4 regions of the Streptomyces sp. NPDC002623 genome follow, and region 2 is predicted to be linked to each of the others. Evidence: riboswitches for the same ligand, from Rfam matches in the RefSeq annotation. Region 2 holds a riboswitch; each other region holds the start of a gene.
What was found. Region 2 has a riboswitch for cyclic di-AMP ahead of ACWD4O_RS21700 (transglycosylase SLT domain-containing protein). Riboswitches for the same ligand answer to the same signal wherever they lie in the genome.

Region 1 (7,428 bases), on a different contig from region 2:
CCCGGCGGGCACGTCGACCTCCAGGGTCCCCCGGGAGGCGGTGACGGTCCCGCCCTTCTCCAGTTCCACGGCCCACTGCCGCAGCCCGTGACGGAAGTCGTCGTGCGCCAGGAGACGGCGGTGGCGGGGCGTGGCGCCCGCGGTGGCGGCGGGCGCGAGGGCGGCCAGGGCGGCGCCGGCGGCGAGGGCTCCGAATGCTCTACGCGTGGTCGTCACGTCGGTCTGCTCCTTCGGGGTGGGTGATGGCGGGCCTGGGGACACGGCGGGTCTCGGTGCCGAGGTAGTAGTCGGGGTAGGTGGACTGGAGGTAGCCGCGCACGGTCCAGCCCAGGCGGTACGCGGGGTTCTGGGCGAGCGTGTAGACGCGGGTGGCCGTCGGCTCGGTGGAGGTGTAGAGGCGCAGGGCGGTGTGGTCGGCGGTCTCGGCGAGGATCTCCTCGCGCCAGTCGCCGAGGAGATCGCCGTAGAAGGGGGTGGCGTTGCGGGCGCCGGAGACCACGCCGGACGGGTCGAGGAGCGTCGCACTGGTCTCGGTCGCCGGGTCCCACTTCTCGACCCGGGTGAAGTCGAGCAGTTCTGACGCCTTGTCACCGTCCCACCAGATACGGAAGTTGACGCTGGGCGTGGTCGTGGAGACCTTGCCGTCCCGGACGTTGAAGACTCCCGCGCCGGGCCGGGTCACGTCGGCGGTGGACGTCCAGTACTCGTAGCCACGGTGGTTCGGGTCGATGTCGGCGGCGTTGCCGCGCCCGGTGTCCAGGTCGGCGTCGCTCACCGGGTCCGCGGGGTGGGAGCCGGTCGTCAGGCGCTCGCCGGTGTCGGCGTCGTAGTAGTACCAGGGGAACGCGGACACGACGCCCAGCTCCGACTGCTGGATGGCGAAGCCCTCCAGACCGGGCCGGTCGGGGTCGAGGTCGGCGATGTCGAAACGGTCGCCGTGGATGGCCCGGTCGACGACGTAACGCAGGGTGCCGTCGCTGTTCACCACGTAGTTGCCGTCGGCGATCTCGTCCTTGCCGTCCCCGTCGACGTCGACGGTACGGATCTGGTGGAAGCTGCTCGCACCGCTCGTCGGGTCCACGACGTACTTCCAACGCCGGGTCAGGTCGGTGCCGTTGAAGTCCCAGGTCTGGAACAGCACCCGGAACGAGCCTCGCCTGGCACCGACCCGGGTCACCAACTTGGTGATCAGGCTCGGGTGTTCGCCGTCGAGGTAGGCGATGCCGAAGTGACCGCCGGACGGGCCGTCGGCGACGAAGTCCTCGGGGACGGGCTGCCGGGTGCGCTCGGCGCCGGTCGCTCCGTCGATCACCGACACGAACTGGTTCGCGGGCGAGGCGGCGGTGACCCGGGCGCCGTCGGCGAAGACGGTCCCCGCGGCGGTGTGCGCCAGCACCTCCGCCCGGCCGTCGCCGTCGAGGTCGTAGACGGTGACGTTGTCGTCGTTGCGGTAGCCGCCGATGGCGGTGGAGCCGCTGATCGCGGCGGGCGCCGGGTCGTTGGCGCCGTTCCCCCCGACCTGGGTGTAGGAGCCGGGGCCGAGATCGACCCGCCACAGCCGCTCGCCGGTGAGCTTGTACGCCTCCAGCAGGTCGGACCGGTCCCGGGTCCCGGAGAGGCGGCTGACGACGAGCTCGTAGCGCCCGTCCCCGTCGAGGTCGCCCGGCCAGGCGTGCTGCACGGTGTAGCCGTCGGCGGCGGCGAGGGGGATCTCGGCGTAGCCGTCGGCGAGGTCGAGCGCGGGCGGACTCGCCTTCTGGGAGCGCCCGTCGACGACCGCTCGCACGGTGTACGTGCCCGTGCCCGGAGTGTCGTCCTGGTAGGTGGTCGACTTCCTGATCGGCTGCCGGTTCAGCCTGCGCCCGTTCTTGTACACGTCGAAGGCGATGGCGTCGCCGTACCTCGCGTACTCGGTGCCGAGGAGCCGCCAGCTGAGGAACGTGCCCTGCCCGGACGGCACGGCGACCAGGCCGCGGTCGAGGTCCTCGACGATCCGGCGCGGGGCGTCGGCGGCGTGTCCGGCGGGCGCGGAGAAGAGCCCGGCCAGCAGGGCGGCGCAGACGGTGGAGACGGCGACGGCTCTTCGGCGGCGGATGGCGTTCACTGGTGCTCCTTCGCGAGCTTTCCGATGAGGGGGATCAGGCGGTCGGCCGCCTTGCGGTGGCCCTGGGCGTTCGGATGGACGGCGTCCTGGAAGTCGCCATCGGCGGCCGAGAGCCAGCCGGCGGTGTCGACGAACTCCGTGCGCCGGTCGGCGAGTTCGGCGACGACCTCGGCGATGTCGGCGGCGTGCGCCCCGCCGAAGGGACGCAGGGCGAGGATGCGGGCGTGCGGCGCGGCCGCCCGCAGAAGTTCGAGGTAGGCGCGGTAGGCGGTGCGGAACTCGGCCGAGCCGAACGCGGTGTCGTTGGTGCCCTGGTTGACGACGATCACATCGGCGTCCCGGTCCGGCCGGGCCGGGGAGCCCGCATGGTTCCAGGCGTACGCGTCACCGGCGGCCGGCACTCCCCCGTTGCCGGTCCGGATCACACCCTGGCGGCCGAAACCGACCTGGGTGAGCGAGGCGTGCAGGGCGTCGGCGACCAGGGTGGGGTAGGCGGCCGTCCCGTCGGCGCAGTCGGAGGTGTTGACCGCGCAGAGCGCCAGTACGCCCTGGGTGACGGAGTCGCCCAAGAACACCAACTCCGGGGCTCTCGGCGCACGTTGCTCCAGCAGGCGGCCCCGGATGCCGGTCAGCGTGACGCCCGACTCCAGCGGCGGCGTCCACCGGTTCACCCGCGCGGAGACGTCCTTCACGGACAGCTCGGCCGTGTGCTGGCCTCGCCCGGTCGCCGCGATCCGGAGGTCGCCGCGGTCGACGGCGTACAGCTGCCTGGGTCCGCCGTCGACGGAGACGTAGAGCTGCGCGGGCACGGTGACCGACGAGACGTCGAACAGGGCGTGGACGGCGCTCCCGACGAACCGGAACCGCAGCCGCGAACCGGAGTTGACGGTGACGGCGGCCTCGGCGGTACGCCCCCAGCGGCCCTCGTAGACGAGCCGCCGGTCGTCGGGGCGGACGACGCTCGCGGCACCCGCACCCGCACCCGCACCCGCACCAGCGGCCGAGGCGGACGCGGGCGGAGCGGCCCCGGCCACGAGAAGCGCCACGACCGCCGCGGTCGCGGCACACCTGACGACGGCGGTGCAGCGGTGGACGACGCCGGACACGGGACCTCCGAAGAGCGGTGGAAAGCGCTTGCTCCCTGACGGAGATCACTGTGTCCCCACTCTGGCCCGGTTGTCGACAGGGCGAAAAGGGATGCCATGCGGCTGCCACGAACCCGCCACACGGCGGCAATGAAACGATCAAGAAAACGGACGCGGACACGCCGAAGGCCGGACCCGGGGATCGGGGTCCGGCCTTCGACTGCGTGTCAGGCGGTGGGTCGTCCGCGGATGCTAGACGGAGACTCCGTGCGAGCGGAGGTAGGCGATCGGGTCCACGTCCGAGCCGTAGTCCGGCGTGGTGCGGATCTCGAAGTGCAGGTGCGGGCCGGTCACATTGCCGGTCGCGCCGGAGAGGCCGACCTGCTGGCCCGCGGTCACGGTCTGGCCGGCCGAGACCGACAGCTGGGACAGGTGGGCGTACTGGGCGTAGTAGCCGTCGGCGAGCTTGATGACGACCTGGTTGCCGTACGCGCCGCCCCAGCCCGCGGAGACGACGGTGCCCGCGCCCACGGCCTTGAGGGAGGTGCCGGTCGGCACGACGAAGTCGACGCCGGTGTGGTAGCCGCTGGACCACATGCTGCCGGCCACGTGGTACGCGGTGCCGACGGAGGCGCCGGCCACGGGGAGCTGGTAACCGCTGGAGGCGCCGGTGCTGCTCTCGGCCGCCTGCGTGGTCGTCTTCGAGGACGAGGCGGAGGACGAGGTGGAGGCCTGCGAGTCGGAGGACTTCGAGTCGGAGGACTTCGCCGACTTCGAGGACTTCGACGACGAGCTTCCGGAAGAGGAGGCCGAGGAGGACGAACCGGACGACTCGGTGGTGCCGGTCGCGGCCTGCTTGCCGATCGACAGCTTGAGGCCGGGGTGGATCAGCGAGGGGTTGTCGCCGACGGCCGCACGGTTGTCCTGGTACAGCTTCTGCCAGCCGCCGCTGACGTCCTGCTCGTCCGCGATCTTCGAGAGGTAGTCCCCGGACCGCACGGTGTAGGTCTTCGCGGCGGCGGTCTTCCGGGTCACCGGAGCGGCCTGCACGGCGCTTTCCGAAACCGTCTGCGCGACCGACTGGGACGCGGCCTGCGAAACGGACTGGGAAACGGACTGAGCGGGGGCCGCGTGAGCGCCGGCGGCGCCCATGAGCGGAAGGGCGAGCGCTGCGCCGCCGGTTCCGGCGACGGCTATCGAACGAGTGAAGCGCTGGGTCTTGGGACGACGGTGCTTACCCTTCGCGGGCATGGCGAATTCCTCTCCGGCGCCTGCGAGGTGAGCTGTCGGGTGCGAGCTGGAGATGCCCGGCCGCGCCGAGGCGCGGCTTTACCCCAAGCCTGTTCCGGGACCGGAACAGGCGGTTGTGCCTGTGGGTCCCCCGCTCCTGCCGTGGACGGGTGAGTGTGCGGGCTCCGGGCGGCGGCAGGATTAGGCATCCGTCCGGATTGGTGTGGAACGTAAGCGACCAGGACGCACGGGGACAAGCAGAGGTTGCACGGTTAATGCATTTCTCTTGATCTGCTGTGAGAATTCCCGGTCACACTCCGTGAATCCAAACGCCCGCCATTCGCCGAATACCCTTGAAAAGCGCATGAATTACGTGAACATGACGTACGACGCTCGGTCACGGATATGACGCTGCTCACGTGACAGCCCTCCAGGATCCTTTATTCCAGAGCGAGTTGGAATTAAGGATCCAATTCGGACAGAAGGCTCAGATACGACGGAGTCGGATAACCGTCGCATCAAGGTCGCCCTTCAGCTCGGTGCGCAGCCCGTGATGCAACAGCACCGCACCTCGGTGAACTTCGCCCGTTTCGCGGCATTCATACGACTGTGTCGGGTCGAGTCCGCGCAGCCGGAGCACCGGCACGGGCTCCCCGAACCGCTGGGCCTGGAGCCAGGCGAGGACGACGCTCTCGTCTCCGCGCACATACTGGACGGCGCTCAGACCGCCCGCCGGGGGACGCAGCCGGTAGAGGTCGCCGTGCTGCACCAGAGGCCGGATCTCCTTGTAGAGGTCCACCCACTCCCGCGCCTCGGCGAGTTCCTCCTCGCTCCACTCCGAGAGGTCGCCGCCGACGCCGAGCACACCGGCCATGGCGCTGACGAACCGGAAGCGCAGCGAGCTCACCCGGCCGTTGAGCTGGGCGTTGGGACTGTCGGTGACCCACGCGGCCATGACCCGGGCGGGGTGGATCTGACTGAAGCCATGCTGGATGTCGAGCCGGTCGAGCGGGTCGGTGTTGTCGGAGGTCCACACCTGGTCGGTGCGGCTCATGATCCCGAGGTCGATACGTCCGCCGCCGCCCGAGCAGGACTCGAAGGCGACGCCCGGGTGGGCCGCCCGCAGTCGGTCCAGGAGGCCGTACAGGGCCCTTACATGGTCGACCCAGAGCCGCTGCGGGTAGGGGTCGTCCGGCCAGCCCGCGTCGGTGAAGCAGCGGTTGAAGTCCCACTTGACGTAGTCGACGGGGGCGCTGGAGAGAAGCCCGTGGAGCTGCTCCCAGAGGTACTCCTGGACGTCCTCGCGCGCGAGGTTGAGTACGAGCTGATTGCGGAACTCCGTCCGCTTTCGTCCCGGTTGGAACTGCGCCCAGTCGGGGTGGGCCCGGTACAGCTCGCTGTCGGGGTTGACCATCTCGGGCTCGACCCAGATGCCGAACTGCATGCCGAGGGCGTGCACATAGTCCGCGAGGGGCTTCAGGCCGTTCGGGAAGCGGTCGGGGTTGGGCGTCCAGTCGCCGAGCCCGGCGTGGTCGCCGGTGCGCTTGCCGAACCAGCCGTCGTCGACGACGAACAGCTCGACGCCGATCGCCGCGGCGCGCCGGGCCAGGGTCGCCTGTTGCTCCTCGGAGATGTCGAAGTAGGTGGCCTCCCAGGAGTTGAACAGCACCGGCCGGTCCTGCTCGGCGTCCGGGACGACGTACGCGCGCTGATAGGCGTGCCAGGCGCGGCTCGCGCCGCCGAATCCTTCGTCGCTCCACAGGCCGGCGAAGACGGGCGTGGTGAAGGACTCGCCGTTCTCCAACCGCAGCAGGCCCGAGTCGTCGTATCCGGCGCCGCCGGTGATCTGCACGCGCGCGTCGGGGAGTTGCGCGACGGCGATCCGCCAGGAGCCCGACCAGGCGAGGGCGCAGCCGTAGACCTCGCCGCGCTCCTCGGTCGCGTCGGTGTCCAGGGCGACCCAGGGCAGGTGCTGGTGTCCGGTGTGTCCACGGCGGCTGCCGATGACCTTCTCACCGTAGGTGAGGGGGGAGCGCGTGAGCCGCGACTCGGCGGCCCAGCGGCCGTGCAGCTGCGACAGCCGCCAGTCCTCGCGCTCGGGCAGGGTCCACACGGCGGAGTCGGCGCGCAGCAGCTCCTGCGGCCGCTCGCCGTCGTTGCGCAGGGTCGTCCAGCGCTCGACGACGTCGCCGCGCATCCGGTAGTGCAGGGTGACGGTGAGCCCGGCGTCCCGGAAGCGGAGCCTGAGCTCGTCGCCGTCGCTCTCGTGGGCCTCGAAGGTCCACTCGGTGCCGCGCCGTTCGTCGGTGCGCACGGACAGGGCGGGCCGCACGAAGCGGGGGCCGCCCTCGACCGGGTACTCCTCGCGGCCGTCGAGCGGGGACTCGAAGGACGCCCCGCGCTCCGACGGCGGCAGCTGGGCGAGCGCCTCGGCGTCCGCGAGCGCGATGCCCGGACCCCAGTGCAGGTGGACCAGCTCGTCGGCCTCGGTGAGATGGAGGGCGTAGCTGCTCGTCGGCCCCGAAAGGAGCCAGGTACGGCCGTCGTCGGCGATCTCGGGCATCAAACCCCCACTAATTCGAACAGGTGCGATCAAGCACCAACATCATCGATTGCGGTCGGCCCCTCGGGCAACTCCCGACCGCCGAGTCCGCGGACAAGTCTTCACCTGCGCGGACGACCGGTCGGCCGGCCTGTGGACAACCCGTTGCCCGGGGAATCCATGTCGTATGGTCCTAGGAGGTGTCCCGTCGGCCACCACGAGCCGCGCCGACGGAGACCGACAGGAAGGGGCACCCGTGACGCAGCAGATCCCGTCGACCGAGCCCGAGCTGGCCGGCGTGCGCAACTTCCGGGACGTGGGCGGCCTGCCGACCGTCGACGGCCGGCGCGTACGGCACGGCGTGCTGTTCCGCAGCGGCCACCTCGCGCACGCGACCGACGAGGACGCCGCGTTCCTCTCCGGCCTGGGCCTGCACACGATCTTCGACTTCCGCAACGCCGCGGACC
Region 2 (7,428 bases):
GCACGGTGCGCGCGGCCCTCGGCATGGGTTGCCCCAGGACGCGGGCCGAGCCGGCCGTGGGCTCGATGAGCCCCATCAGCATGCGGATGGTGGTGGTCTTGCCGGAGCCGTTGGGACCGAGGAAGCCGAAGACGCTGCCCGCGGGGACGGTCAGGTCGAGGCCGTCGACGGCGAGTTGGCCGCCGCGGTAGCGCTTGGTGAGGGCGCGGGTGTGGATGACGGCTTCGCCATCGCCGTTCTCGCCGTCGCCGCCGTCATCGTCCATGGACGCCCTCACCGAACCCCCGATCCTCAGTACCCGAAGTACCCGTAGTACCCGTAGTACCCCTACTTCGCCGCGTTCGCCGCCTTCACAAGGGCGTCCTTGGTGACCGCGCCGACGTAGACCTTTCCGTCGTCAGTCATCAGGGCGTTGATCAGGCGGGTGGAGAAGACGGTTCCGGAACCGAACTTGCCGCTCACCTTGTCGCCGAAGGAGTCGAGGAAGCCGCCGAGGTCGCCGCCGACCTCGGAGCCCGAGGGCACGCCCTCGCCGCCGGTGTCGAAGGTGGCGATGGAGGTCCAGCCCTCACCGATGACGGTGGGACCGCCGGTGTCGCCGAGATCCGCCTCGAGGTCCTTCCCGAGGTCCTTCCCGAGGTCGTCGGACTTGCCGGAGTGCCCGGGGGCCGGCTTCACCGCGCCGCCTTCGTCCCACGGACCGCCTTCGTCCCATGTGCCGGCCTCGTCGGCCGCGTCGGCCTCGGTGACCTTCGCGCCCTTGGGGACGGTGAAGTCGAAGGTGGAGGCGGCGGGCTTGGCGAAGCTGACCTGGGTGAAGCCCGCGTCCACGACGGCGGCGCCGCCGCTCGCCGGGGTCAGCGTGAACTTCAGCGGCAGGCCCGTCTTCGCGTCCACGGCCACGCTGATGGCGCCGACCGTGGAACCGGACTGCTTCGGCTTGACCAGCAGCTTGTAGGCATCGCGGCCGGCGACGTGGACGGTGCCGTCGACGGTCACGGACGTCGTGTCGTCGACCGCCTTCAGGGCGTCCTCGGTGAGGTCCTTGGGCGTGGCGGGAACGGGGGTCTCGGCCTCGTCGGAGCTCTCGTCGACGGTGGAGTGATAGACCTCGTTGGAGGCGCTGTCGTACCCCCACACGTCCTTGCCGTTGTGGATGAGGCTGTATTCGGCGGCGTTCTCCAGCAGCGAGAGCTTCTGCCTGTCCGGGCCGTCGGCGGCGACGCGCAGGGTGTGCGTGCCGGAGGCGAGCTCGGTGAGCTTGGCGGACGGATCGGCGGACGATCCGTCACCGCCCTGCTGCGCGACGCCGGAGAGGAGACCGCTCTCCAGCCCGCCGAGGTCGGGCAGCCCGAGATCGGTGCTGATCTTCACGGTCCCGGACAGCTGCTGTACGTCCGAGGCGGCGATCTTGTCGAGGAGTTGCTGTGCGGTGATCTTCGGCAGGTCGGGGTCGCCGGAGTCGGCGAGCGCCGGGACCAGCCCGATCGTCGCCGCCGCGACACCGATCACGGTGACCGGGACGACGTACCGCACTGCCTTGCGCCGCCCGAGGCGCAGCTCGTCGGCGTCCCCACCGGTCGCGTACCCAGCGGTCGCGTCCACGCCGGTCGTGGTGTCGTCGGATGCCTTCGGTGCCATGTGTGCCTTACCTCCGTCGTCGGCGGCGGCTGGTCATCTCGCGCTGAAGTTCCCCACCCCAAGCCGCCATTCTCACCCGAATCGGTGAGGAGTGGTGTTTTCCGTGGTTCCCATCTGACCAAATCCACTCTTCGGAAGCGTCAACCCGGGGACTCAACTCCACGTACACCTCCGGTATGACACAACGCGCCGAGACCACGCCCGACCCGTAGGGGTCGGCGGGCGGTGGGCGGGCTGGGACGGGGCGGAGACCGGTGGGCGGAGACCGGTGGGCGGAGACCGGTGGGTGGGGTCAGCCGGCTCGGTGGACCACGGCGTCGCAGAGTTCCATCAGCGCCGCCTTGGAGTCGCACTCCCGCAACGGCGCCAACGCGGCCCGCGCGTCCTTCGCGTACCGCACCGTGTCCCGGCGGGCCTGTTCCAGCGCCGGGTGGGCCCGGAGCGCCTCCAGGGCCTCGGCGAGCCGGGCATCGTCGCTCAGGTCGGAGTCCAGCAGCTCGCACAGGGCGATGTCCTCGGGCAGCGACAACCGCGCCGCCCGCTCCCGCAGCCGCAGCACCGGCAGCGTGGGAACGCCCTCGCGAAGGTCCGTCCCGGGCGTCTTTCCCGACTCGCGCGAGTCGGAGGCGATGTCCAGGACGTCGTCCGCCAGCTGGAAGGCGACGCCCAGCCGCTCGCCGTACTGCGTCAGCACGTCGACGACCGTCTCGTCGGCGCCCGACATCATCGCCCCGAAGCGGCAGGCGACCGCCACCAGCGAGCCCGTCTTGCCGCCGAGCACGTCGAGGTAGTGCTCGACCGGGTCGCGCCCGTCCGTCGGCCCTGCCGTCTCCAGGATCTGTCCGGTGACCAGCCGCTCGAACGCCTCCGCCTGCACCCGAACCGCCTCCGGCCCGAGGTCGGCCAGGATGTGGGAGGCGCGCGCGAAGAGGAAGTCACCCGTGAGGACGGCGACGGAGTTCCCCCAGCGGGCGTTCGCGCTGGGCACCCCGCGCCGCACGGCGGCCTCGTCCATCACGTCGTCGTGGTACAGCGTGGCCAGATGGGTGAGCTCCACGACCACGGCCGACGGCACGATCCCCGGCGCGTACGGGTCCCCGAACTGCGAGGCGAGCACCACGAGCAGCGGCCGGAACCGCTTCCCGCCCGCCCGTACGAGGTGCTGGGCAGCCTCCGTGATGAACGGAACCTCACTCTTGGTGGCCTCGAGCAAGCCTTCCTCGACAGCCGCCAATCCGGCCTGGACATCGGCTTCCAGAGCCTGGTCCCGCACGCTCAGCCCGAACGGCCCGACGACGGTCACGAGGGGTCTCCTGTCTGCTGGTGTCTACTGGCGATTACGCGGTTTGTCGATAGGTCGCTGCCATCACTCAAGTCAGCGTATCCGGTCACGTTTCGATCACCGATAGCCCCCACGTCCCGCAGGCTCGAATGGGCCCGCCGAGGAGGCGTCGCGCCGGGTCTGCCGACGCCGGATCCGGCCCGTTATGTTTCTGATCAGCCCATATGAACGAACACCTATCGAGTTACCAGGTAGTAGTGATTCATGCCTGCCGGGTGATCCAGGGGCGCCCCGCGACCGTTTCCCGCCACGCGCGGGCGGGCGCGCCGCCTGGCGCCCCGCACCGCGAGGCCTCCCGCGTCGTCGGATCGACGAAATCCATGAGCGACAAAATGGACACATGGGAACGGATGGCAGCAAAGCGCTGAGAATTCCAGGCCCACCCCTTTGCCGCTCCTTTAACTATGAGTTGGGAACAATGCCCGATTCGCCACTCTTGTGATTGCTGGTGAGTTGGCTCACTCCCGGCACCGAGCCGCCCCCCGCACGCCATCCACCATTTCCCCGCGCCCCTCAAGCAAGTTGGGGCTTTGCACCCACAAAGGATCAAGCACCCCATAGGGCACAGACCAAGGTCAATAGGGGTGATCTGTGAATCCGCTACTTGTTCCGGACATGTGCTCTCGCATACGTTCCCGGCCTGTCGGGCGGACGCCGAATCCTGCCGCCGCCCGAAACACCCATCGAGAACCGCACGGCAGGAGCGGGGGAACCAGGTAGGCCGCCGAATCGAAATTCTGGACGTCTTGGATTTTCAGGATGTTTCGGACACTTCGGTACGGCTTGGGGTGAAGTCGCATCCGTCAGGACGCGGCCGGGCAGCTCCCGCCCGAACCCGACAGCTCACCTCGCAGGCGCCGGAGAGGAACTTCGTCATGTCCGCTGCCGCTCAGCCGCGCCGCGCCCGCCGTACCCGTCTCGCCCGCACGCTCGCCGTCGCCGCCACCGGCGCGGCCGTGCTCGCCCTTCCGATCATCGGCTCCACCACCGCCTCCGCGGCCACGCCGACCGTCACCACCGCCTCCAGCCTCGGCTACGCCAACAACCTCGACGGCTGGATCCGCGCCTCGCTCCAGGTCATGGCGCAGCACGGCATCCCGGGGACGTACAACGGCATCTACCGCAACGTCATCCGCGAGTCCTCCGGCAACCCCAACGCCATCAATCTCTGGGACTCCAACGCGGCCGCGGGCATCCCGTCCAAGGGACTGCTCCAGGTCATCGACCCGACCTTCCGCGCCTACCACGTCGCCGGCACGTCGTGGAACTCCTACGACCCGGTCGCCAACATCACCGCCGCCTGCAACTACGCGGCCGCGCGCTACGGCTCGATCGACAACGTGTTCGGCGCGTACTGACAGAACCCCCTACGGGACCTACAGGCCCTGATGGTCCTACGGGACCTAGGGGTCCTACGGGAACAGTCTTTCGAGGACGACGGCCACGCCGTCGTCCTCGTTCGACGTCGTCACCTCGTCGGCCACGGCCTTGAGCTCGGGATGGGCGTTGGCCATGGCGACACCGTGCGCGGCCCAGTCGAACATCGGGATGTCGTTGGGCATGTCCCCGAACGCGACGGTGTCCTCGGGCCGCAGACCCAGGTGTTCGGCGGCCAGTGCCAGGCCCGTCGCCTTGGTGATCCCGCAGGGCTGCAGCTCGACCGTGCCCGGCCCCGACATGGTGACGGTGGCGAGCGAGCCGACCACCGAGCGGGCCGTCGCCGCCAGCTCGTCGTCGGACAGCGTGGGATGGCGCAGCAGCACCTTGCTGATCGGCTCGCACCACAGATCGTCGCGTCGGTCGACGCGCAGGGCGGGCAGTGTCGGGTGCGGCATCCGGTAGCCCGGCTCGATGAGCGTCAGTCCGTCGACGCCGTCCTGGTCGACGGCCGCGTACAGCTGCCCGACCTCCGCCTCGATCTTGCCGAGCGCGGTCTCCGCCAGCTCCCGGTCCAGCGTGACCGACCACAGCAGACGGTCCGCGCCGGCGTCGTACAACTGCGCGCCCTGTCCGCACACCGCGAGCCCCCTGCTGTGCAGGCGGTCGAGGAGCGGCCGGACCCGGGGCGCGGGCCGTCCCGTCACCACCAGGTGGCGTGCGCCGGCGGCCGTCACCCGCGCGAGGGCGTCGAGCGACCGGTCGGAGAAGGTGTCGTCGCCGCGGAGCAGCGTTCCGTCCAGGTCGGTGGCGATCAGGGAGTACGCGGTGCGCGCGGCATATGCGAGGGGTGCGGCCATGATCAGAGAATACGGATCCCGCGCCCCCCGGGTTCGACGCAAACCGAACGACGGCCAGGTCCTGTCCTGTTCTGCCAACTCCCCTTTAAAAGAAACGGCTTTCTGACGCGTTGCCGGGTAGTGGACGGTTAAAGGCCTCTGCACCGGTTGGCAACAACATGGGACGCTACCTACCGCGACGCCCGGGTGGAGCGGTACCGTCCAGGTGTCCAGGGGGGACTTGATCGGGGGGTCAGGTTGAGCAGTGGGCGCATTCGTGTGCTGAGGCCACAGGACCTCGGCGAGGGGGAGAGGGAGCGGTGGCGGGCACTGCGTGCCGCGTCGACGCTTCCGCGAAACCCCTTCATGGAACCGGAATTCACCGACGCCGTGGGCCGCGTGCGGCCACGCGCACGTGTGGCGGTGGTCTACGAGGGGCGCGAGCCGGTCGGCTTCCTGCCCCACGAGCGGGGCAGGCTCGGCCAGGGCCAGGCCCTCGCCTACGGCGTCTCGGACGCGCAGGGCGCGGTGCTGGCCCCGGGCCTCGGACTGAACGCCGCCGAACTGATGCGGGCGTGCTCCCTGACGAGCTTCGCCTTCGACAATCTGGAGGCGGAGCAGGGGCTGTTCCTTCCGCACGCGGCCGAGGAGTACGCCGCCTATGTCATCGACGTCGAAAAGGGTTACGAGACCTACGAGTCCGTCCTGCGCGCGCAGTCGCCGAAGTTCCTGAAGACGACCCTCGCCAAGGAGCGCAAGCTCGGCCGGCAGGTCGGGGAGCTGCGGTTCGTGTTCGACGAACGCGACCCGGCCGCGCTGCGCACGCTCATGGGCTGGAAGTCCGCGCAGTACCGCAGGACCGGTCGCCGGGACCGGTTCGCCCAGGAGTGGATCACCCGGCTCGTGGACGCGCTGGCCGAGACACGCGCACCGGACTGCTCCGGCACGCTGTCCGTCCTCTACGCGGGTGAGCGGCCCATCGCCGCGCACTTCGGACTGCGTTCGTCGACCGTCCTGGCCTGCTGGTTCCCGTCGTACGACCCGGAGTTCGCGAAGTTCTCGCCCGGTCTCGTGCTGCATCTGCGGATGGCCGAGTCGGCCGCCGCGGAGGGCATCGGCCTGCTCGACCTGGGGCGCGGCGCGGCCGAGTACAAGGACTCGCTGAAGACCGGGGAGATACCCGTGTTCGAGGGAGCGTGGACGCGTCCGGGGGTGGGCGCCGCGCTCTACTGGCTCAGCCGTGAACCGTCCCGCCGCGCGCACCACTTCGTACGCAACCGGCCGAGGCTCGCCGCAACGGCCGCACGGACCTTGAAGGGCGCGGGTCGGCTGCGCCGGTCGTGACGGTCATGGGACTAGGGCCTGTCCGGCGGATCAGGTCGGAGGAAAGCAGCGGTGACTCATCAACACACGTGAGCGGGGTCTGGTGCGTTCAACTGCAAGGCGGAGGAGGGCGACGACGCGGAGCGTCGGCAACCGACGACAACGCCGCAGGTGGGCGTGCCAGACCCCGCGTCTCCGGCATGATCCGCCGGACAGGCTCTAGGGGGGTTCGTGTTCCGCGCAAGAGGTGTGCCGCACGCGATCGTGCGGCAGGAGATCGTGCAGCAGGAGATACAGAGATTCCTCGACATCCGGCCGGTGCAGGTCGCCGAGCTCGAGCTGGACGAGGGGGGCGTGCTCAGACCCGGACCGGGCAGCCCGCCGCTCACGCACGGCGAGGTGTTCGTGCTGGTCAGGAGGGGTGGGCGACCGGTCGGAACGCTGCTCGGGCACGTGCCGGAGGGGGCCGACCCGAAGGCCGTCCTCATGGATCTCGCCGCTCGTGAAACAGCCGGGGCGTCGGCGGGGCCCGCAGACCGGGCCCGGACGGGGCCCGCAGACCCGCCCGCCCCGACGCCGACGCCGGCACCGACGCCGGCCCCTATAGCCGTGTCGATGTCGACGCCCGTGCCGTCCACGACTGTCGTCGTCGCCACGCGCGAACGGACCGGGAAGCTCGCCCACGCGCTCGACTCGCTCCTCGCCCAGGACCACCCCGACTTCGAGATCCTCGTCGTCGACAACGCGCCCGTCACCGACTCGACCCGGGATCTGGTCGAACGCAAGTACGCCGAGCGGGTGCGGTACGTGACCGAGCCGGTGCCCGGTCTCGCCGTCGCGCACAACAAGGGCGTCGAGGCCGCGCACGGCGAGGTGATCGCCTTCACCGACGACGACGTCGTGGCG
Region 3 (7,428 bases), on a different contig from region 2:
CCGTCACCGCTGTGGAGGCCGCGCGCGCGGAGCGAGACGCCGCCCGGGTTTCGGGCCCCGCGCGCGCGTCCGGAGAACGTGCTCCCTGACGATCTCCGGCCGGTCCGCCGCCACGAGGCAGGAGACGGGTTCCGGCCCGCCCGTGTCCGCCTCGAACGCGACCACTGCGGAAGGGCGTTCGCCGGGGGGCATTTCCGGGGCGCCCTTGCCGGGAGCCTTTGCCCGGGAGCCGGCCCAGCGGCGACAGCCCGTCGGGCGTGGGCTCCCGGAGCAACGGAAAGCGGCGAGGCCGGTCCCGGACGACGCCGACCGGAACGCTCGCCTCAGTACGTCGGCAGGGTCCTCGGTCCGAGGTCGTCGCGCGCGGGCGGGGGCGCGAGGCGTATGGACGCGCCCAGGACGCTCAGTCCGTGCGGGGCGACGACGACCGGCTCCAGTGTGACCGCGACGACCTCGGGGTGATCGTCGACCAGCCGGGACACCCGCAGCAGCAGCTCCTCCAGGGCGGGGGTGTCGACGGGCGTCGAGCCGCGCCAGCCGAAGAGGAGCGGGGCGGTCCGGATCGAGCGGATCAACGAGGCCGCGTCGCGGTCGGTGACCGGAACCAGCCGGTGCGCCATGTCCCCGAGCAGCTGCGAGGCGGCCCCGGCGAGCCCGAAGGAGAGCACGGCGCCGGCCGCCGGGTCGATGACCGCGCGGACGACCGTGTCGACCCCGCGCGGTGCCATCGCCTGGACGACCGGGCGGAGCTCCTCCGGCCTGCCGAAGAGCTCGGTCAACTCGGCGTACGCCCTGCGCAGTTGTTCCTCGTCGGCCAGGTCGAGGCGGACGCCGCCCAGGTCGGCGCGGTGGCGCAGATGCGGGGCGGTCGCCTTGAGGGCGACCGGGTAGCCCAGGGCGCCTGCGGCCCGCGCGGCCTCGTCGGGGGTGGGCGCGGGGATCGCCCGGCGGGTGCGGATGCCGTAGCGGCCGAGCAGCTCGCAGGTCTCCTCGGTGCCGAGGGTGAGGCCCTGCCCGCGCGCGAGGAGCCCGCCGATCAGTTCGGCGGCGCCCTTCTCGTCGATGTCCTCGTACTCGGGCACCTTGCCGGGGTCGGCCGCCTCGCGCCGCCACTGGGCGTACTTCACGGCTTCGGCGAGGGCGCGGACAGCGCGTTCGGCGGCGGGGTAGGCGGGGATGAGGTGGGCTCCCTCGGGTGCCTCGACGGCGGCGGGCTGCGATGTCCCGCCGTTTCCCGTCGCGGCACGCGCGCGTGGGGCGGCCTCCGCGGCGCGCGGTGCGGTGCTCGTCGCGGCGGACAGCGCCGCCGCGAGGCCGCCGAGTTCCACGTGCACGACGAGCACCGGTTTGGCGGGCGCCGCGGCCGCGGCCGAGCGAAGGGCCTGGGCGAGTTCCCCGTCCCCGGGCGACACCTCGCCGATCGCCGGGATCGCCGTCACGACCACCGCGTCGCACGTCTCGTCGGCCAGCGCCCGCGCCAGTGCGGCGTGGAAGTCCTCCGCCGACGCCTCCGTCGTCAGGTCCAGCGGGGTCAGCGGACGCAGCCCCTCGGAGAGGCAGGCGTCGTACGTCAGCTGCCCCAGCGATTCGGAGTTGCCGAGGATCGCGACCCGCGGTCCCGTCGGCAGCGGCTGGCGGGCCAGCAGCAGGCCGGCGTCGACCAGTTCGGTGATGGTGTCCACCCGGATCACGCCGGCCTGCCGCAGAAGCGCCGACACCGTCGCGTGGGGCAGGCGCGTCGCCCGCACGGTGTGCCCCTGGGGGGCGGAACCGGCGCCCTGGACGACCACCAGGGGCTTGGCGGCCGCCGTGCGCCGTGCGAGGCGGGTGAACTTGCGCGGGTTGCCGATGGACTCCAGGTACATCAGGGCGACGTCGGTGTCGGGATCGTCGTACCAGTACTGAAGGACGTCGTTTCCGGAGACGTCCGCGCGGTTGCCGGAGGAGACGAAGGTCGACACTCCGGTGACTCCGGTGACACCGCCGCCGCGCCGGTGGAGCCGGGAGAGCAGGGCGATGCCGATGGCCCCGGACTGGGCGAACAGGCCGATCCGGCCGGGCCTGGGCATCTCCGGGGCGAGTGAGGCGTTGAGCCGGACCTGGGGGGAGGTGTTGATCACCCCGAACGCATTGGGGCCGATGATCCGCATACCGTACGCGCGCGCGTGCCGGACGAGTTCGCGCTGGCGCTCGCGCCCTTCGGGACCGCTCTCCGCGTAACCGGCGGAGAGGACGACGAGTCCCTGCACGCCGTGTTCGCCGCACTCGGCGACGGCCTCGGGCACCTGCTCGGCCGGGACGGCGACGACCGCGAGGTCGACGGGTTCCGCTATGTCGCGCACCGAGCGGTGCGCGGGCACTGAGTCGAGTTCCTTCAGGTCCTCGGGGAATGCCTTGTTCACGGCGTACAGGCGTCCGGTGAAGCCGGCTTCCCGGAGGTTGCCGAGGACGCTCCGGCCGACGCCGCCCGGGGTGCGGCCGGCGCCGACGACGGCCACCGAGCCGGGCGTCAGCAGCCGTCGCACGGAGTGGGCCTCGGCGCGCTGCTCCCGCGCGCGCTGCACGGCGACGGAGCGCTCGGTGGGTTCGAGGTCGAACTCCAGGCGGACGACGCCGTCCTCGAAGTGGCGCTGCTGGGTGTAGCCGGCGTCCGTGAACACCTTGATCATCTTGGTGTTGGCGGGGAGCACCTCGGCGGCGAAGCGGCGGATGTCACGCTCGCGCGCCACGGCCGCGATGTGTTCGAGGAGCGCGGAGGCGACACCGCGTCCCTGGTGGGCGTCCTGCACGAGGAAGGCGACCTCGGCCTCGTCGGCGGGCGCGGAGGCGGCCATGCCGTCGGTGCCAATCCGGTCATAGCGTACGGTTGCGATGAACTCGCCGCCGATGGTGGCCGCGAGTCCCACCCTGTCCACAAAGTCGTGGTGCGTGAAGCGGTGGACGTCCTTTGCGGACAGGCGCGGGTAGGGCGCGAAGAAGCGGTAGTACTTCGACTCGTCCGAGACCTGCTCGTAGAAGCTGACCAGGCGCTCGGCGTCATCAACGGTGATGGGGCGGATGCGTGCGGTGCCGCCGTCGCGCAGCACCACGTCGGCCTCCCAGTGGGCGGGGTACTCGTGCCGGTCCGACGCGCTCTGCATGGGGCCCAGAGTACGGCTCGCGTACGACAACGGCGCGAGGCAGTCTGTGGAGGACGCACGTCGGATCGAGGCCGCGATCCGACGACCACGTCGGGACGGGACGCATGGACCGCCCCTCCCGGGCTTCACGTGTGGAACACTGGTCTAGACAACCTGAGACACTGAAGGGCAGCATCACATGGCTGAGCGCCGCGTCAACGTCGGCTGGGCCGAGGGCCTTCACGCCCGCCCCGCTTCCATCTTCGTCCGGGCCGCCACGGCCGCAGGTATCCCCGTGACGATCGCCAAGGCCGACGGCAACCCCGTCAACGCGGCCTCCATGCTGGCCGTTCTCGGCCTGGGCGCCAAGGGCGGCGAGGAGATCGTCCTCGCGTCCGAGGCCGAGGGCGCGGACACTGCCCTCGACCGGCTCGCGAAGCTGGTCGCCGAGGGTCTCGAGGAACTCCCCGAGACCGTCTGAAAACCCTGACGGCGCGCTGCCTTAAAGTCGTCGTCCCGCAACACCGAAGGGCTCGTCCGAATTGTCGGGCGAGCCCTTTGAATTTCCCGCTCATGGGCAGCAGAAATAGTGCCCCGCGAATTAACTCCTCTTTGTATACGGCCCCCGTGTTAATGCCGCAGACCCGTCATGTTTACGGGAGGTTGCGAAGTCCTCACACGGTCGACGCGCTCCACGCCGCCGGAAAAGCGCAGCCGGTGCACGGCCGTCGCGCGCTCGGTGTGCAGCGCCGTGACCGCACGCGCGCGCTCCCCGTCGCCGCGCGCCACCGCGTCCACGATCGCGCCGTGCTCCCCCCAGGACTCCACCGGGTCCGCCGGGGCGTCCACGATGTACATCCAGGCGATCTTGTGGCGCAGCTGGGTGAGCATCGAGGTCAGGGCCTGGCTTCCGGAGGCCTGGGCGAGCGTCTCGTGGAACCAGCCGCCCAGGGAGCGCAGATCCTCGCTGTTGCCCCTCCTGGCCCGCTCCTGGCCCAGCCGGACGAGACCGCGCAGCACCTTCAGATGGGCCTCGGTGCGCCGCTGGGCGGCCCGGGAGGCGCCGAGCGGCTCCAGCAGCATGCGCATCTCCAGCAGGTCCGCAGCCTCCTGCTCGGTCGGCTCGGCGACGCACGCGCCCGCGTGCCGCCGTGTGACCACGAAGCCCTCCGCCTCCAGCGTGCGCAGCGCCTCCCGGACGGGCACACGGGAAACGCCGTAGCGGCGGGCGAGGAGTTCCTCCGTGAGGCGGCTGCCGCGCTCGTAGACACCCGCGACGATGTCGTCCCGGATGGCCGTGCACACCGAGTGCGCCGGAATACGCATGACGGACCTCCGCCTTAATCCCCGTGAAACGTCGACGATTGACGTGTGTTCCGTGACTCTATTGCAATCAGCGGGAATTTCCGATGGCGGACTGGAATCCGTGGATATTTTTTGGACAACAGGATCTCGAAAACGACGAAAGCCCCGGCCGGGAGGGCCGGGGCCGAACGATCTGTCGCCGTGCGTCGTCAGACGTTCACGCCGTGCGCGCGGAGGTAGGCGACCGGGTCGATGTCCGAGCCGTACTCGGCGGTGGTGCGGGCCTCGAAGTGCAGATGCGCGCCGGTGACGTTGCCGGTCGCGCCGGACAGCGCGATCCGCTGGCCCGGGGTGACCTGCTGCCCCACCGACACCTCGATGGACGACAGGTGACCGTACTGGGTGTACGTGCCGTCGTTCATCTTGATCACGACCTGGTAGCCGTACGACCCGCCCCAGCCGGCCTCGACGACGGTGCCCAGGCCGACCGCGTGCACGGTGGTGCCGCTGGCCGCGTGGAAGTCGACGCCGGTGTGGCTGCCGGAGGACCACAGGGAGCTGCTGGCCTGGTAGCCGGTGGACACGTAGGAGCCGGTGATCGGCAGCACGAAGGCGTTGAGGCGCTTGCGCTCGGCCTCGCGGGCGGCACGCACGCGTGCCTCGCGCTCCTCCACGGCCTTCTTGGCGGCGGCCTCGCGGGCGGCCTGCTCGAAGGCCGCCTGCTTCTGCACGGCGACCTGGTCGTCGAGCTGCTCGGCGACGGACTCGCCGACCGTGACGACGGGGATCAGCCCGGTCTGCTCGGGCGTGGGCTCTGCGGCGAGGGCCGGAGTGGAGGCGACGGTGGCCATGACACCGGTGGTGGTGAGCGCCGCGACGCCCGCCGCGCGAACGGTGGTCCGCTGCATCCGGCTGGGCCGACGGTGCTTCCCGGTGGCGCAGGTGATCGCCATGAAGACAGGGGTATCCTTTCCTTCCCTCTCGCCTACCGGGTTAGCTGACGGGTTCGGAGCAGGAAGGTCTCCTACGGGCCCCCTCGCAACTCGCGCGGGCGTCCGATTCACCCCAGGGACTTCACAAGTGGGTCCCCGGCTCCCCTGGCTCGCGCCGTACGGGGACTCGGCGATGACTGTCCGGTGCCGCGGCTGCGGCGCACTGCCTGACGAACAGCCCGCACGAAGCTAAGCGGGGCAGGTTTCAATCCTCAAACGAATCCCGGTTTTTGTAGCGCATCCCACAGGGCAGACAGGCAACCTCCGCCCCAATTCGGACATTTAGCGGCCCTGGTGACGCTTCCGTCGACCAGGGCCCCTACACGCGCGTGCCGTTGCCGGGTCCGCGCCGTGACCGCGCCGCGGACTACTCCGCGGACACGACCTTCACCTCGCCGATGCCGAGGGCCTCGACCGGCGCCTTGATCTGGGCCGCGTCGCCCACGAGGACGGTCACCAACCGGTCCACCGGGAAAGCGTTCACGGCCGCCGCGGTGGCCTCCACCGTGCCGGTCGCGGCGAGCTGCTGGTACAGCGTCGCCTGGAAGTCGTCGGGCAGGTGCTGCTCGACCTGGTCGGCCAGCGTGCCCGCGACGGCCGCCGCGGTCTCGAACTTCAGCGGCGCCACCCCGACCAGGTTCTGCACGGCGACGTCACGCTCGGCGTCGGTCAGCCCCTCGGCCGCGAGGGTGCGCAGCACCTTCCAGAGGTCCTCGAGGGCGGGACCGGTGTTCGGGGTGTCCACGGAGCCGCTGATGGCGAGCATCGCGGCGCCCGAGCCGTCCGGGGCGGACCGCAGGACCTGCCCGAAGGCGCGGACGCCGTAGGTGTAGCCCTTCTCCTCGCGCAGGACGCGGTCCAGGCGGGAGGTGAGGGTGCCGCCGAGGCAGTACGTGCCGAGCACCTGCGCGGGCCACACGCGGTCGTGCCGGTCGGCGCCGATACGGCCGAGCAGCAACTGCGTCTGGACGGCGCCGGGGCGGTCCACGATGACGACCCGGCCGGTGTCGTCGGCGGTCACCGGCGGCACCGGCCGCGGCTGGGCCGAGGAGCCCGTCCAGGCGCCCAGGGTGTCGCTCAGCAACGCGTCCAGGTCGACGCCGGTGAGGTCGCCGACGACCACGGCGGTGGCCGTGGCGGGGCGCACGTGCTTCTCGTAGAAGGCGCGCACCGCAGCGGAGTCGATCTTCTCGACCGTCTCCGCCGTGCCCTGGCGCGGGCGGGACATGCGCGCGGTGGCCGGGAACAGCTCCTTGGAGAGCTCCTTGGCGGCACGCCGGGAGGGGTTGGCCAGCTCGTGCGGGATCTCGTCCAGCCGGTTGCGAACGAGGCGCTCGACCTCGCTGTCGGCGAACGCGGGTGCCCGCAGGGCGTCGGCGAGGAGGCCGAGGCCCTTGGGCAGGCGCGAGGCCGGCACCTCGAGGCTGAGCCGGACGCCGGGGTGATCGGCGTGCGCGTCCAGGGTGGCGCCGCAGCGCTCCAGCTCGGCGGCGAACTCCTCGGCGGAGTGCTTGTCGGTGCCCTCGGAGAACGCGCGCGCCATGATCGTGGCGACGCCGTCGAGGTCGGCCGGTTCGGCGTCCAGCGGCGCGTCGAGGAGGATCTCGACGGCGACGACCTGCTGGCCGGGGCGGTGGCAGTGCAGGACCGTCAGACCGTTGGCGAGCGCGGCGCGCTCGGGCGCCGGGAACGCCCACGGCTTGGCCTCGCCGGCCCGGGGCTGGGGGTGGAAGTCCATCGTGGCGAGCTCGGTCACCGGGCCGCCTCCTCGTTCTCGTCCTGGTCGGCGGGGGCTTCGGCGGCGGTCGGCTCATAGACGAGCACCGCGCGGTTGTCGGGGCGCAGACGGGCCTTGGCGACCTCCTGCACCTCCTCGGGCGTCACGTCCAGCACCCGCTGGACGGCGGTCAGCGCGAGCTGCGGGTCGCCGAACAGGACGGCGAACCGGCACAGTTCGTCCGCGCGGCCGGCGACCGTGCCGAGCCGGTCGAGCCACTCGCGCTCCAACTGGG
Region 4 (7,428 bases), on a different contig from region 2:
CCCATTCTAACGTCACGTACGTCCTGTACATTTTTTACAGACACCGACGGACACCACCACCACACACCACGACACACCGACGGACACCGTCAGACATCGAAGGAGGGGGCACGATGAACCGACCGTCCGCCCGCCATGTCCTGCCCGAGTTCACCGAGCGCACGAGCTTCGGGCACCGGACGATGGATCCGTACTCGAAGCTGCTGGAGGAGCGGATCGTCTTCCTCGGGACGCCGATCGACGACATCTCGGCGAACGACGTGACGGCCCAGTTCATGCACCTGGAGCACAAGGACCCGGACCGGGACATCGCGCTGTACATCAACTCCCCCGGCGGCTCGTTCAGCGCGATGACGGCCCTCTACGACACGATCCGCTTCGTCGCCTGCGACGTGGAGACGACCTGCCTGGGCCGGGCGGACTCGTCCGCCGCGGTGCTGCTCGCGGCCGGCACGCCGGGCAAGCGGTTCGCGCTGCCGGGCGCGCGGATGACGATCCGCCAGCCGTCGCTGCCCGGGCCCGTCGAGGGCCAGGCCAGTGATATCGCGATCCAGGCGGAGGAACTGGCCCGCACCCGGGCGAGCCTGGAGGAGATGCTGGCACGGCACACCGGGCGGACGCCGGCGCAGGTGACCGCGGACATCGAGCGGGACAAGACCCTCACCGCCCAGGAGGCCCTGGAGTACGGCCTGGTGGACGGGATCGTCGCCAGCCGCAAGGCCTCGGCCGGCACGCAGGGCGGGAGGTGAGCGGCCGATGGTGCCCGAACTGCCGCCGCTGCCCGCCCTGACGCGCGCCGAGGCCGAGTTGATCGACGGTTATCTGGACGTGGTCGACCTGCTCGGCCGGATCAACCCCGCCCACCACGGGGACACCTACCGCGGACTGCGGGCGGCCCAGGCGCTGGTGGCCAAGGCGACCGCACTGCGCGACGCGCTGACGCTGATGCACCAGCGGGGCGAGAGCGAGTTCCACGCGCCGACGCTCGCGCGGGCGCTGCGCGTCCTCGACGGGGAGCGCCGAACGGCGCGCGTCACGGTGCCTCCGCTCTCCGACAGTTGACCCGACCCTCGACCCGACGGCCGACGCGGACCGCGCTCCGGTCCGGGCGGCGCGCGCCCCGAACGCGACGTCCGGACCGGAGTTGAAACGCACCAGACGGGTTACCTCCGTTCGGCGTAGCGACCACTTCTTTTCCCGCTCGCCGAAGTTGCGCGAAAGTGCTCTTTTCGGGCGGAGGAAAAGGCTCCGGTGCTGGTCCGGGGCCCTTTGGCATTCTTGACACCTGATCGGCCATCAGGGTGTCCACCCGAACGGGTGAGTGGTGAGTAACCCCACAAATCCCCGGTTCCGTTGGGATTTTCGGACATGAGTGAGCCAAGATCCCTGACTGACGACAAGCCCCCGCCACAAGCGGCGGGGCGGTCCGGGCGGACGCCGAGTCCTGCCGCCGCCCGGATGCCCGGTCGACAGAAGTGCATCGGCAGGAGTGGAGGACCCAAGCACGACGGGTCGCCGGAACGGTCACGCCATGACCGGGTCGAGCAGCCCTTGGGGTGAAGCCGCAGTCGCGGCCGGGCAACTTTGTCAGCCCGAATCCGACAGGTCATCCTTCACAGGCGGCTGACGAAGGGTTGCGCATGACTGCGCTCAATCGTGTCCCGTCGCTCATGGCCCGGGCCGGTACGGCCTCGGCGTTCGCCATCGCCGCCGTGGGCGGCACGGTCGTGGTCCCGGGGCTCGCCTCGGACGCCGCGGCCGCCACACCGGCGACGAAGGCGCTCCAGATCGCGGCCTCCAAGAAGGGTGCACCGTACAAGTACGGCGCGACCGGGCCGAAGAGGTTCGACTGCTCGGGGCTGACGCTGTACTCGTACAAGAAGGCGGGCAAGAGCCTGCCGCGTACGGCGGCCCAGCAGTACAACAAGACCAAGCACATCTCGGCGTCGGGCCGCAAGGCAGGCGACCTGGTCTTCTTCCACTCGGGTTCGAGCGTGTACCACGTCGGGATCTACGCGGGTAACGGCAAGATCTGGCACTCGCCGAAGACCGGAGACGTGGTGAAGCTGCAGAAGATCTGGACCAAGAGCGTCTGGTACGGCCGGGTCCGCTAGGGCCTGTCCGGCGGATCCCCGGGTCTCACTGTCCGGCGGATCCCTGGGTCTCCCGGGGCGGTGCCGGCGTCCTGACGCGCCGTCATCGCCCCGGGATCTCGCCCTCCGCCTGGGCCGCCAGGGCTCCGGCCACCGGTTCCGTCGCCGCGGCCGTCCACGGGAGCTCGACGGTGACCGTCTTGCCGCCCTCCCGGGTGGGCCGCACTCTGAGTCTGCCGCCGCACTCCGCGGTCAGCCAGCGAATGATCACCATGCCTCGGCCGTTGTCCTGCTGGACGGCGGCCGGCAGTCGTTTGGGGAAGCGCGGGTGGCTGTCGGTGACACCGATGCGCAAGTGTTCGTCACGGTCGAGGACGAGGTCCACCGTGAAGGTGGGTGACTGCCCGAAGGTGTGCTGTACGGCGTTGGTGGTGAGTTCTGAGACGATCAGCCGGATGGTGTCCGCCGCCTCCGTGTCCGCCGGCAGACCCCACTCTCCGAGGGTGCCGGCCACGAAACCGCGGGCTGTGGAGACCGAGGCGGGATCGCTCGGCAGAGTGACGGATGCTTCCAGGTGATCTGCCATGGCGACGTCGTCCCTTTCCCACGGGACCGGGGTCCGACACGGAGCGGATGGTTCGAGTACGGTCCCGGACTGGTGCTTCTTCGCCAGACTGCCATTACCGCACCGGTCACGGGTGGCGATCCACCAAGATATGCATATATCTGTCGCTCAATGCGGTGAACTCTGCGACGGCAGAGCGTATTTGGACGGCCCGTAAGGAGTAAGGAGGAGCCCATGCAGCACGGACCCGCGGTGCGCCGCCGGAAGCTGGGCGCCGAACTGCGCAATCTGCGCGCTCAGGCGGGCCTCACCAGTGGTGAGGCCGCTCGGCTCGTGGGCTGGCACCAGTCCAAGGTGAGCCGCATCGAGACGGGCACCAGTGGGTCAAAACCGGCCGATGTGCGGTTACTCCTCGACGCCTACGGGGTGGCCGATCCGCAACTGCGGGAGCTGATGCTGGCGTTGGCCGGCGCCGACGGCAGCGGCGGCCGGGACCACTGGTGGCACGCCTACCGCGGGGTGCTGCCGCCCACCTACCGGGACTTCATCAGCCTGGAGTCCCAGGCGAGCGCGATGCGCACCCTGGAGACGAGTGTGGTACCGGGGCTGCTGCAGACGCCCGAGTACGCCCGTGCGGTGACCAGGGCCGCGGTGGAGGGCGTCACGGAGGACCAGCTCGACACACTGGTCGAGGTGCGACTGGCCCGGCAGGACGTGCTGCGCGCGCAGCCGCCGCTGGAGCTGAGCGCGGTGCTGGACGAGGCGGTGCTGCGGCGGGAGGTGGGCGGGCCCGAGGTGATGGCGCAGCAGCTCGGTCGGCTCGTGGAGGCCGCCCGACTGCCCCAAGTGCGGCTGCAGGTCCTTCCGTTCGCCGCCGGGGCGCATATCGGCGTAACCGGGCCTTTCGTTATCTTCTCATTTTCGCGCACTTCTGATCTGGATGTGGTTGTTCTCGACCACTTGACGAGTAGCCTCTATCTCGAACGGAAAGAACACCTCGAGGCCTACACCGAGGCCTTCAACGCCCTTCGGGCGTATGCCCTTTCGCCCGGGGACTCATCGGATTACATCGCCGCGATAGCAGGCGGCGCGTAAGGAGGCACCATGTCCGCACTACCGCGGAACGTACCTTCCAGTACCGATCCCGACCGTCTCCCGGATGTGCGGTGGCTGCGCAGCAGCTACAGCACGGGAGCGAACAACTGCGTCGAGACGGCCCGGCCGGCCACAGGACCCTTGGCCGGTCTGCTCGCCGTACGCGACTCAAAGGACCCGGCCGGACCCGCCCTGCTCTTCTCCCCCGAGAGCTGGACGGGTTTCACCGCCACGTTGCGCTGACCGCACCGCAGTAGTCGGCGCACCAGTCAGCGGCGACCGGCCCACCGGTCAGCGGCGACCCACGGCCGTGTCACGCCGACTCATGGTCGTGTCTCGCCGATCACCCGTACAGCGCGTTCCAGCTCGGCCCCGGAGAGGTTCGCTCGGGCGGTCAGCCTGAGGCGTGAGATGCCGTCGGGCACGGAGGGAGGTCGGAAGCAGCCGACGGCGAGGCCTGCCGACCGGCAGTCCGCCGCCCACTGCACGGCCTCCTCCGGGGACGGTGCACGCACGGAGACGACCGCGGCGTCCGGACGCACCGCTTCCAGGCCCGCGGCCGTCAGGCGCGCGTGCAGCTCGGCCGCCACCGCACGCGCGCGCGCCGCCCGCTGCGGCTCCCTGCGCAGCAGCCGGAGCGCCGCCAGGGCCGCGCCCGCCGCCGCCGGGGCCAGACCCGTGTCGAAGATGAACGTGCGGGCCGCGTTCACCAGGTGGTCGATCACGCGCGCGGGACCCAGCACGGCGCCGCCCTGGCTGCCGAGCGACTTGGACAGCGTGACCGTGACGACCACGTCGTCGGCACCCGCGAGACCCGCCGCGTACGGAGCGCCCTGTCCGCCGTCCCCGAGCACGCCGAGGCCGTGGGCGTCGTCGACGACCAGTCCGGCGCCGTGCTCCCGGCAGACGGCCGCGAGGGCGGCCAGCGGGGCGGCGTCGCCGTCGACCGAGAAGACGGTGTCGGAGACGGCCACGGCCGGGCCTTCGTGGGTGGCGAGGGCCTTGCGCACCGCGTCCGGGTCGGCGTGCCCGACGACCTGGGTGGCGCCGCGGGCCAGCCGGCAGCCGTCGATGAGCGAGGCGTGGTTGCCCGCGTCGGAGACGATGAGCGAGCCGTGCGGGGCCAGCGCGGTGACCGCGGCGAGGTTGGCCGCGTACCCGGAGGAGAAGACCAGGGCCGCCTCGAACCCGCAGTGCTCCGCGAGCTCCCGCTCCAGCTCGCCGTGCAGCTCCGTGGTGCCGGTGACGAGCCGGGAGCCGGTCGAGCCGCCGCCCCAGGCCCGGGCGGCCGCCGCGGCCCCCTCTACGACCTCGGGATGGCGGGCCAGGCCCAGGTAGTCGTTGCTCGCGAGATCGAGGAGCGGCGAGTCGGCCGGACGGGGCCGCAGCGTCCGTACGAGTCCGGCCCGGCGGCGCAGCTCCGCCTGCTCGTCGATCCAGCCGAACGCCATGGGTCCTCCGGGGATTTTGTAGGTAGCGGACAGACCCTAGCGGCCCGGCCGCCCACCCACGGTGTGGCAATACCCACACGTCGAAGCGGGTGTGTTGTGCGATCCCTACCTTGGCCCGGAGGAGGTCCGTAGGACAGGATCGGCTCTCATGGACCTGCTGAACACGCTGGTGGACAAGGGGCTTCGGCGCGAGCTGCCGACCCGCCAGGAAGCGCTGGCCGTGCTGGCCACTTCCGACGACGACGTGCTGGACGTGGTGGCCGCGGCCGGCAGGGTGCGCCGGCAGTGGTTCGGGCGCCGGGTGAAACTCAACTACCTCGTCAACCTCAAGTCGGGGCTGTGCCCCGAGGACTGCTCCTACTGCTCCCAGCGGCTCGGCTCCACGGCCGGGATCCTCAAGTACACCTGGCTCAAGCCCGACGAGGCCTCCAAGGCCGCGGCGGCGGGACTCGCGGGCGGGGCCAAGCGGGTCTGTCTGGTGGCGTCCGGGCGCGGGCCGACGGACCGGGACGTGGACCGGGTCGCGGGCACCATCAAGGCGATCAAGGACCAGAACGAGGGCGTCGAGGTGTGCGCCTGTCTGGGGCTGCTCTCCGACGGACAGGCCGAGCGGCTGCGCGAGGCGGGCGCCGACGCCTACAACCACAACCTGAACACCTCCGAGTCGACCTACGGCGAGATCACCACCACCCACACGTACGCCGATCGGGTGGACACGGTCCAGAAGGCGCACGCGGCCGGTCTGTCGGCGTGCTCGGGTCTGATCGCCGGCATGGGCGAGTCGGACGAGGACCTGGTGGACGTCGTCTTCTCGCTGCGCGAGCTGGACCCGGACTCGGTGCCGGTCAACTTCCTCATCCCGGTCGACGGCACCCCGCTGGCCAAGGAGTGGAACCTCACCCCGCAGCGCTGTCTGCGGATCCTGGCGATGGTGCGGTTCGTGTGCCCGGACGTCGAGGTGCGCATCGCGGGCGGCCGCGAGGTCCATCTGCGCACGATGCAGCCGCTCGCCCTGCACCTGGCCAACTCGATCTTCCTCGGCGACTACCTCACGACCGAGGGCCAGGCCGGCAAGGCCGACCTGGAGATGATCGCGGACGCCGGGTTCGAGGTGGAGGGCGCGGAGCAGGTCACCCTGCCGGAGCACCGGGTGGCGGCGGACGCGGGCTGCGGGTCCCACGAGGGCGGCGGCTGCGGGTCGCACGCCGGCGCCGGGTGCGGATCGCACGAAGGGGGCGGCTGCGGTTCGCACGAGGGCGGCGGCGTCTGCGGGACGGCCGCTGCCGCGCCGGCCGCGAGCGAGCCCCGTACGGACCTGGTCGCCGTACGCCGTCGGGGCGCCGGCACCGACCTCGCGCCCAATGCCTGAGCTGCCCTCGTTCGACGTCCCCGAGCTGCTGGAGCTCGACCGGCGGCACGTCTGGCATCCGTACGGGCCGATGCCCGGCCGGGTGGACCCGCTCGTCGTGGAGTCGGCGAGCGGGGTCCGGCTGCGGTTGGCGGACGGCTCGGGCGAGCTGGTCGACGGCATGTCGTCGTGGTGGTCGGCGATCCACGGCTACCGCCACCCGGTGCTCGACGAGGCCGTGCGCGAGCAGTTGGGCCGGATGAGTCATGTGATGTTCGGCGGGCTCACCCACGAGCCCGCCGTGCGGCTGGCGAAGCTCCTTGTCGACATGTCGCCCGAGGGTCTGGAGCATGTCTTCCTGGCCGACTCGGGGTCGGTGTCGGTCGAGGTCGCGGTGAAGATGTGCCTGCAGTACTGGCGTTCGCTGGGCCGTCCGGCCAAGCAGCGGCTGCTGACCTGGCGCGGCGGCTACCACGGAGACACCTGGCAGCCGATGTCCGTGTGCGACCCCGAGGGCGGGATGCACGACCTGTGGACCGGGGTGCTGCCCCGGCAGGTCTTCGTGGACCCGCCTCCGGTGGAGTACGAGGAGGCGTACGCCGACCTGCTGCGGGCGGCGATCGAGCGGCACGCCGACGAACTGGCCGCGGTCATCGTGGAGCCGGTGGTGCAGGGCGCCGGCGGGATGCGGTTCCACTCCCCCGCCTATCTGCGGGTGCTGCGCGAGGCGTGCGACGCGCACGACGTGCTGCTGGTGTTCGACGAGATCGCGACCGGGTTCGGCCGCACGGGCGCGCTGTTCGCGGCGGAGCACGCCGCGGTGACGCCGGACGTGATGTGCGTCGGCAAGGCGCTGACCGGCGGCTATCTCACCAT

Region 1: it holds a riboswitch for cyclic di-AMP, as region 2 does, so the genes downstream of both, ACWD4O_RS22665 (M23 family metallopeptidase) here and ACWD4O_RS21700 (transglycosylase SLT domain-containing protein) in region 2, are expected to answer to the same signal.
Region 3: it holds a riboswitch for cyclic di-AMP, as region 2 does, so the genes downstream of both, ACWD4O_RS00495 (M23 family metallopeptidase) here and ACWD4O_RS21700 (transglycosylase SLT domain-containing protein) in region 2, are expected to answer to the same signal.
Region 4: it holds a riboswitch for cyclic di-AMP, as region 2 does, so the genes downstream of both, ACWD4O_RS27490 (C40 family peptidase) here and ACWD4O_RS21700 (transglycosylase SLT domain-containing protein) in region 2, are expected to answer to the same signal.

Annotation. Positions count from the first base shown of each region.
Region 1 covers NZ_JBSFWB010000012.1:40,075-47,502, forward strand. The annotation lists gene ACWD4O_RS22650 (DUF6250 domain-containing protein) at 1-216, opposite strand, end outside; gene ACWD4O_RS22655 (rhamnogalacturonan lyase family protein) at 200-2,104, opposite strand; gene ACWD4O_RS22660 (GDSL-type esterase/lipase family protein) at 2,101-3,210, opposite strand; gene ACWD4O_RS22665 (M23 family metallopeptidase) at 3,442-4,440, opposite strand; cyclic di-AMP (ydaO/yuaA leader) riboswitch at 4,445-4,602, opposite strand; gene ACWD4O_RS22670 (alpha-galactosidase) at 4,907-6,982, opposite strand; gene ACWD4O_RS22675 (tyrosine-protein phosphatase) at 7,218-7,428, shown strand, end outside.
Region 2 covers NZ_JBSFWB010000011.1:167,652-175,079, reverse strand. The annotation lists gene ACWD4O_RS21715 (ABC transporter ATP-binding protein) at 1-265, opposite strand, end outside; gene ACWD4O_RS21710 (LolA family protein) at 328-1,641, opposite strand; gene ACWD4O_RS21705 (polyprenyl synthetase family protein) at 1,934-2,944, opposite strand; cyclic di-AMP (ydaO/yuaA leader) riboswitch at 3,642-3,855, shown strand; gene ACWD4O_RS21700 (transglycosylase SLT domain-containing protein) at 3,859-4,341, shown strand; gene ACWD4O_RS21695 (HAD family hydrolase) at 4,396-5,220, opposite strand; gene ACWD4O_RS21690 (GNAT family N-acetyltransferase) at 5,479-6,543, shown strand; gene ACWD4O_RS21685 (glycosyltransferase) at 6,841-7,428, shown strand, end outside.
Region 3 covers NZ_JBSFWB010000001.1:124,284-131,711, reverse strand. The annotation lists gene ACWD4O_RS00510 (bifunctional acetate--CoA ligase family protein/GNAT family N-acetyltransferase) at 324-3,140, opposite strand; gene ACWD4O_RS00505 (HPr family phosphocarrier protein) at 3,319-3,600, shown strand; gene ACWD4O_RS00500 (GntR family transcriptional regulator) at 3,750-4,445, opposite strand; gene ACWD4O_RS00495 (M23 family metallopeptidase) at 4,634-5,377, opposite strand; cyclic di-AMP (ydaO/yuaA leader) riboswitch at 5,392-5,559, opposite strand; gene ACWD4O_RS00490 (M16 family metallopeptidase) at 5,784-7,172, opposite strand; gene ACWD4O_RS00485 (M16 family metallopeptidase) at 7,169-7,428, opposite strand, start outside.
Region 4 covers NZ_JBSFWB010000016.1:81,523-88,950, forward strand. The annotation lists gene ACWD4O_RS27480 (ATP-dependent Clp protease proteolytic subunit) at 114-749, shown strand; gene ACWD4O_RS27485 (hypothetical protein) at 757-1,062, shown strand; cyclic di-AMP (ydaO/yuaA leader) riboswitch at 1,467-1,637, shown strand; gene ACWD4O_RS27490 (C40 family peptidase) at 1,641-2,114, shown strand; gene ACWD4O_RS27495 (ATP-binding protein) at 2,197-2,679, opposite strand; gene ACWD4O_RS27500 (helix-turn-helix domain-containing protein) at 2,893-3,753, shown strand; gene ACWD4O_RS27505 (DUF397 domain-containing protein) at 3,763-3,996, shown strand; gene ACWD4O_RS27510 (8-amino-7-oxononanoate synthase) at 4,077-5,204, opposite strand; gene bioB (biotin synthase BioB) at 5,353-6,573, shown strand; gene ACWD4O_RS27520 (adenosylmethionine--8-amino-7-oxononanoate transaminase) at 6,566-7,428, shown strand, end outside.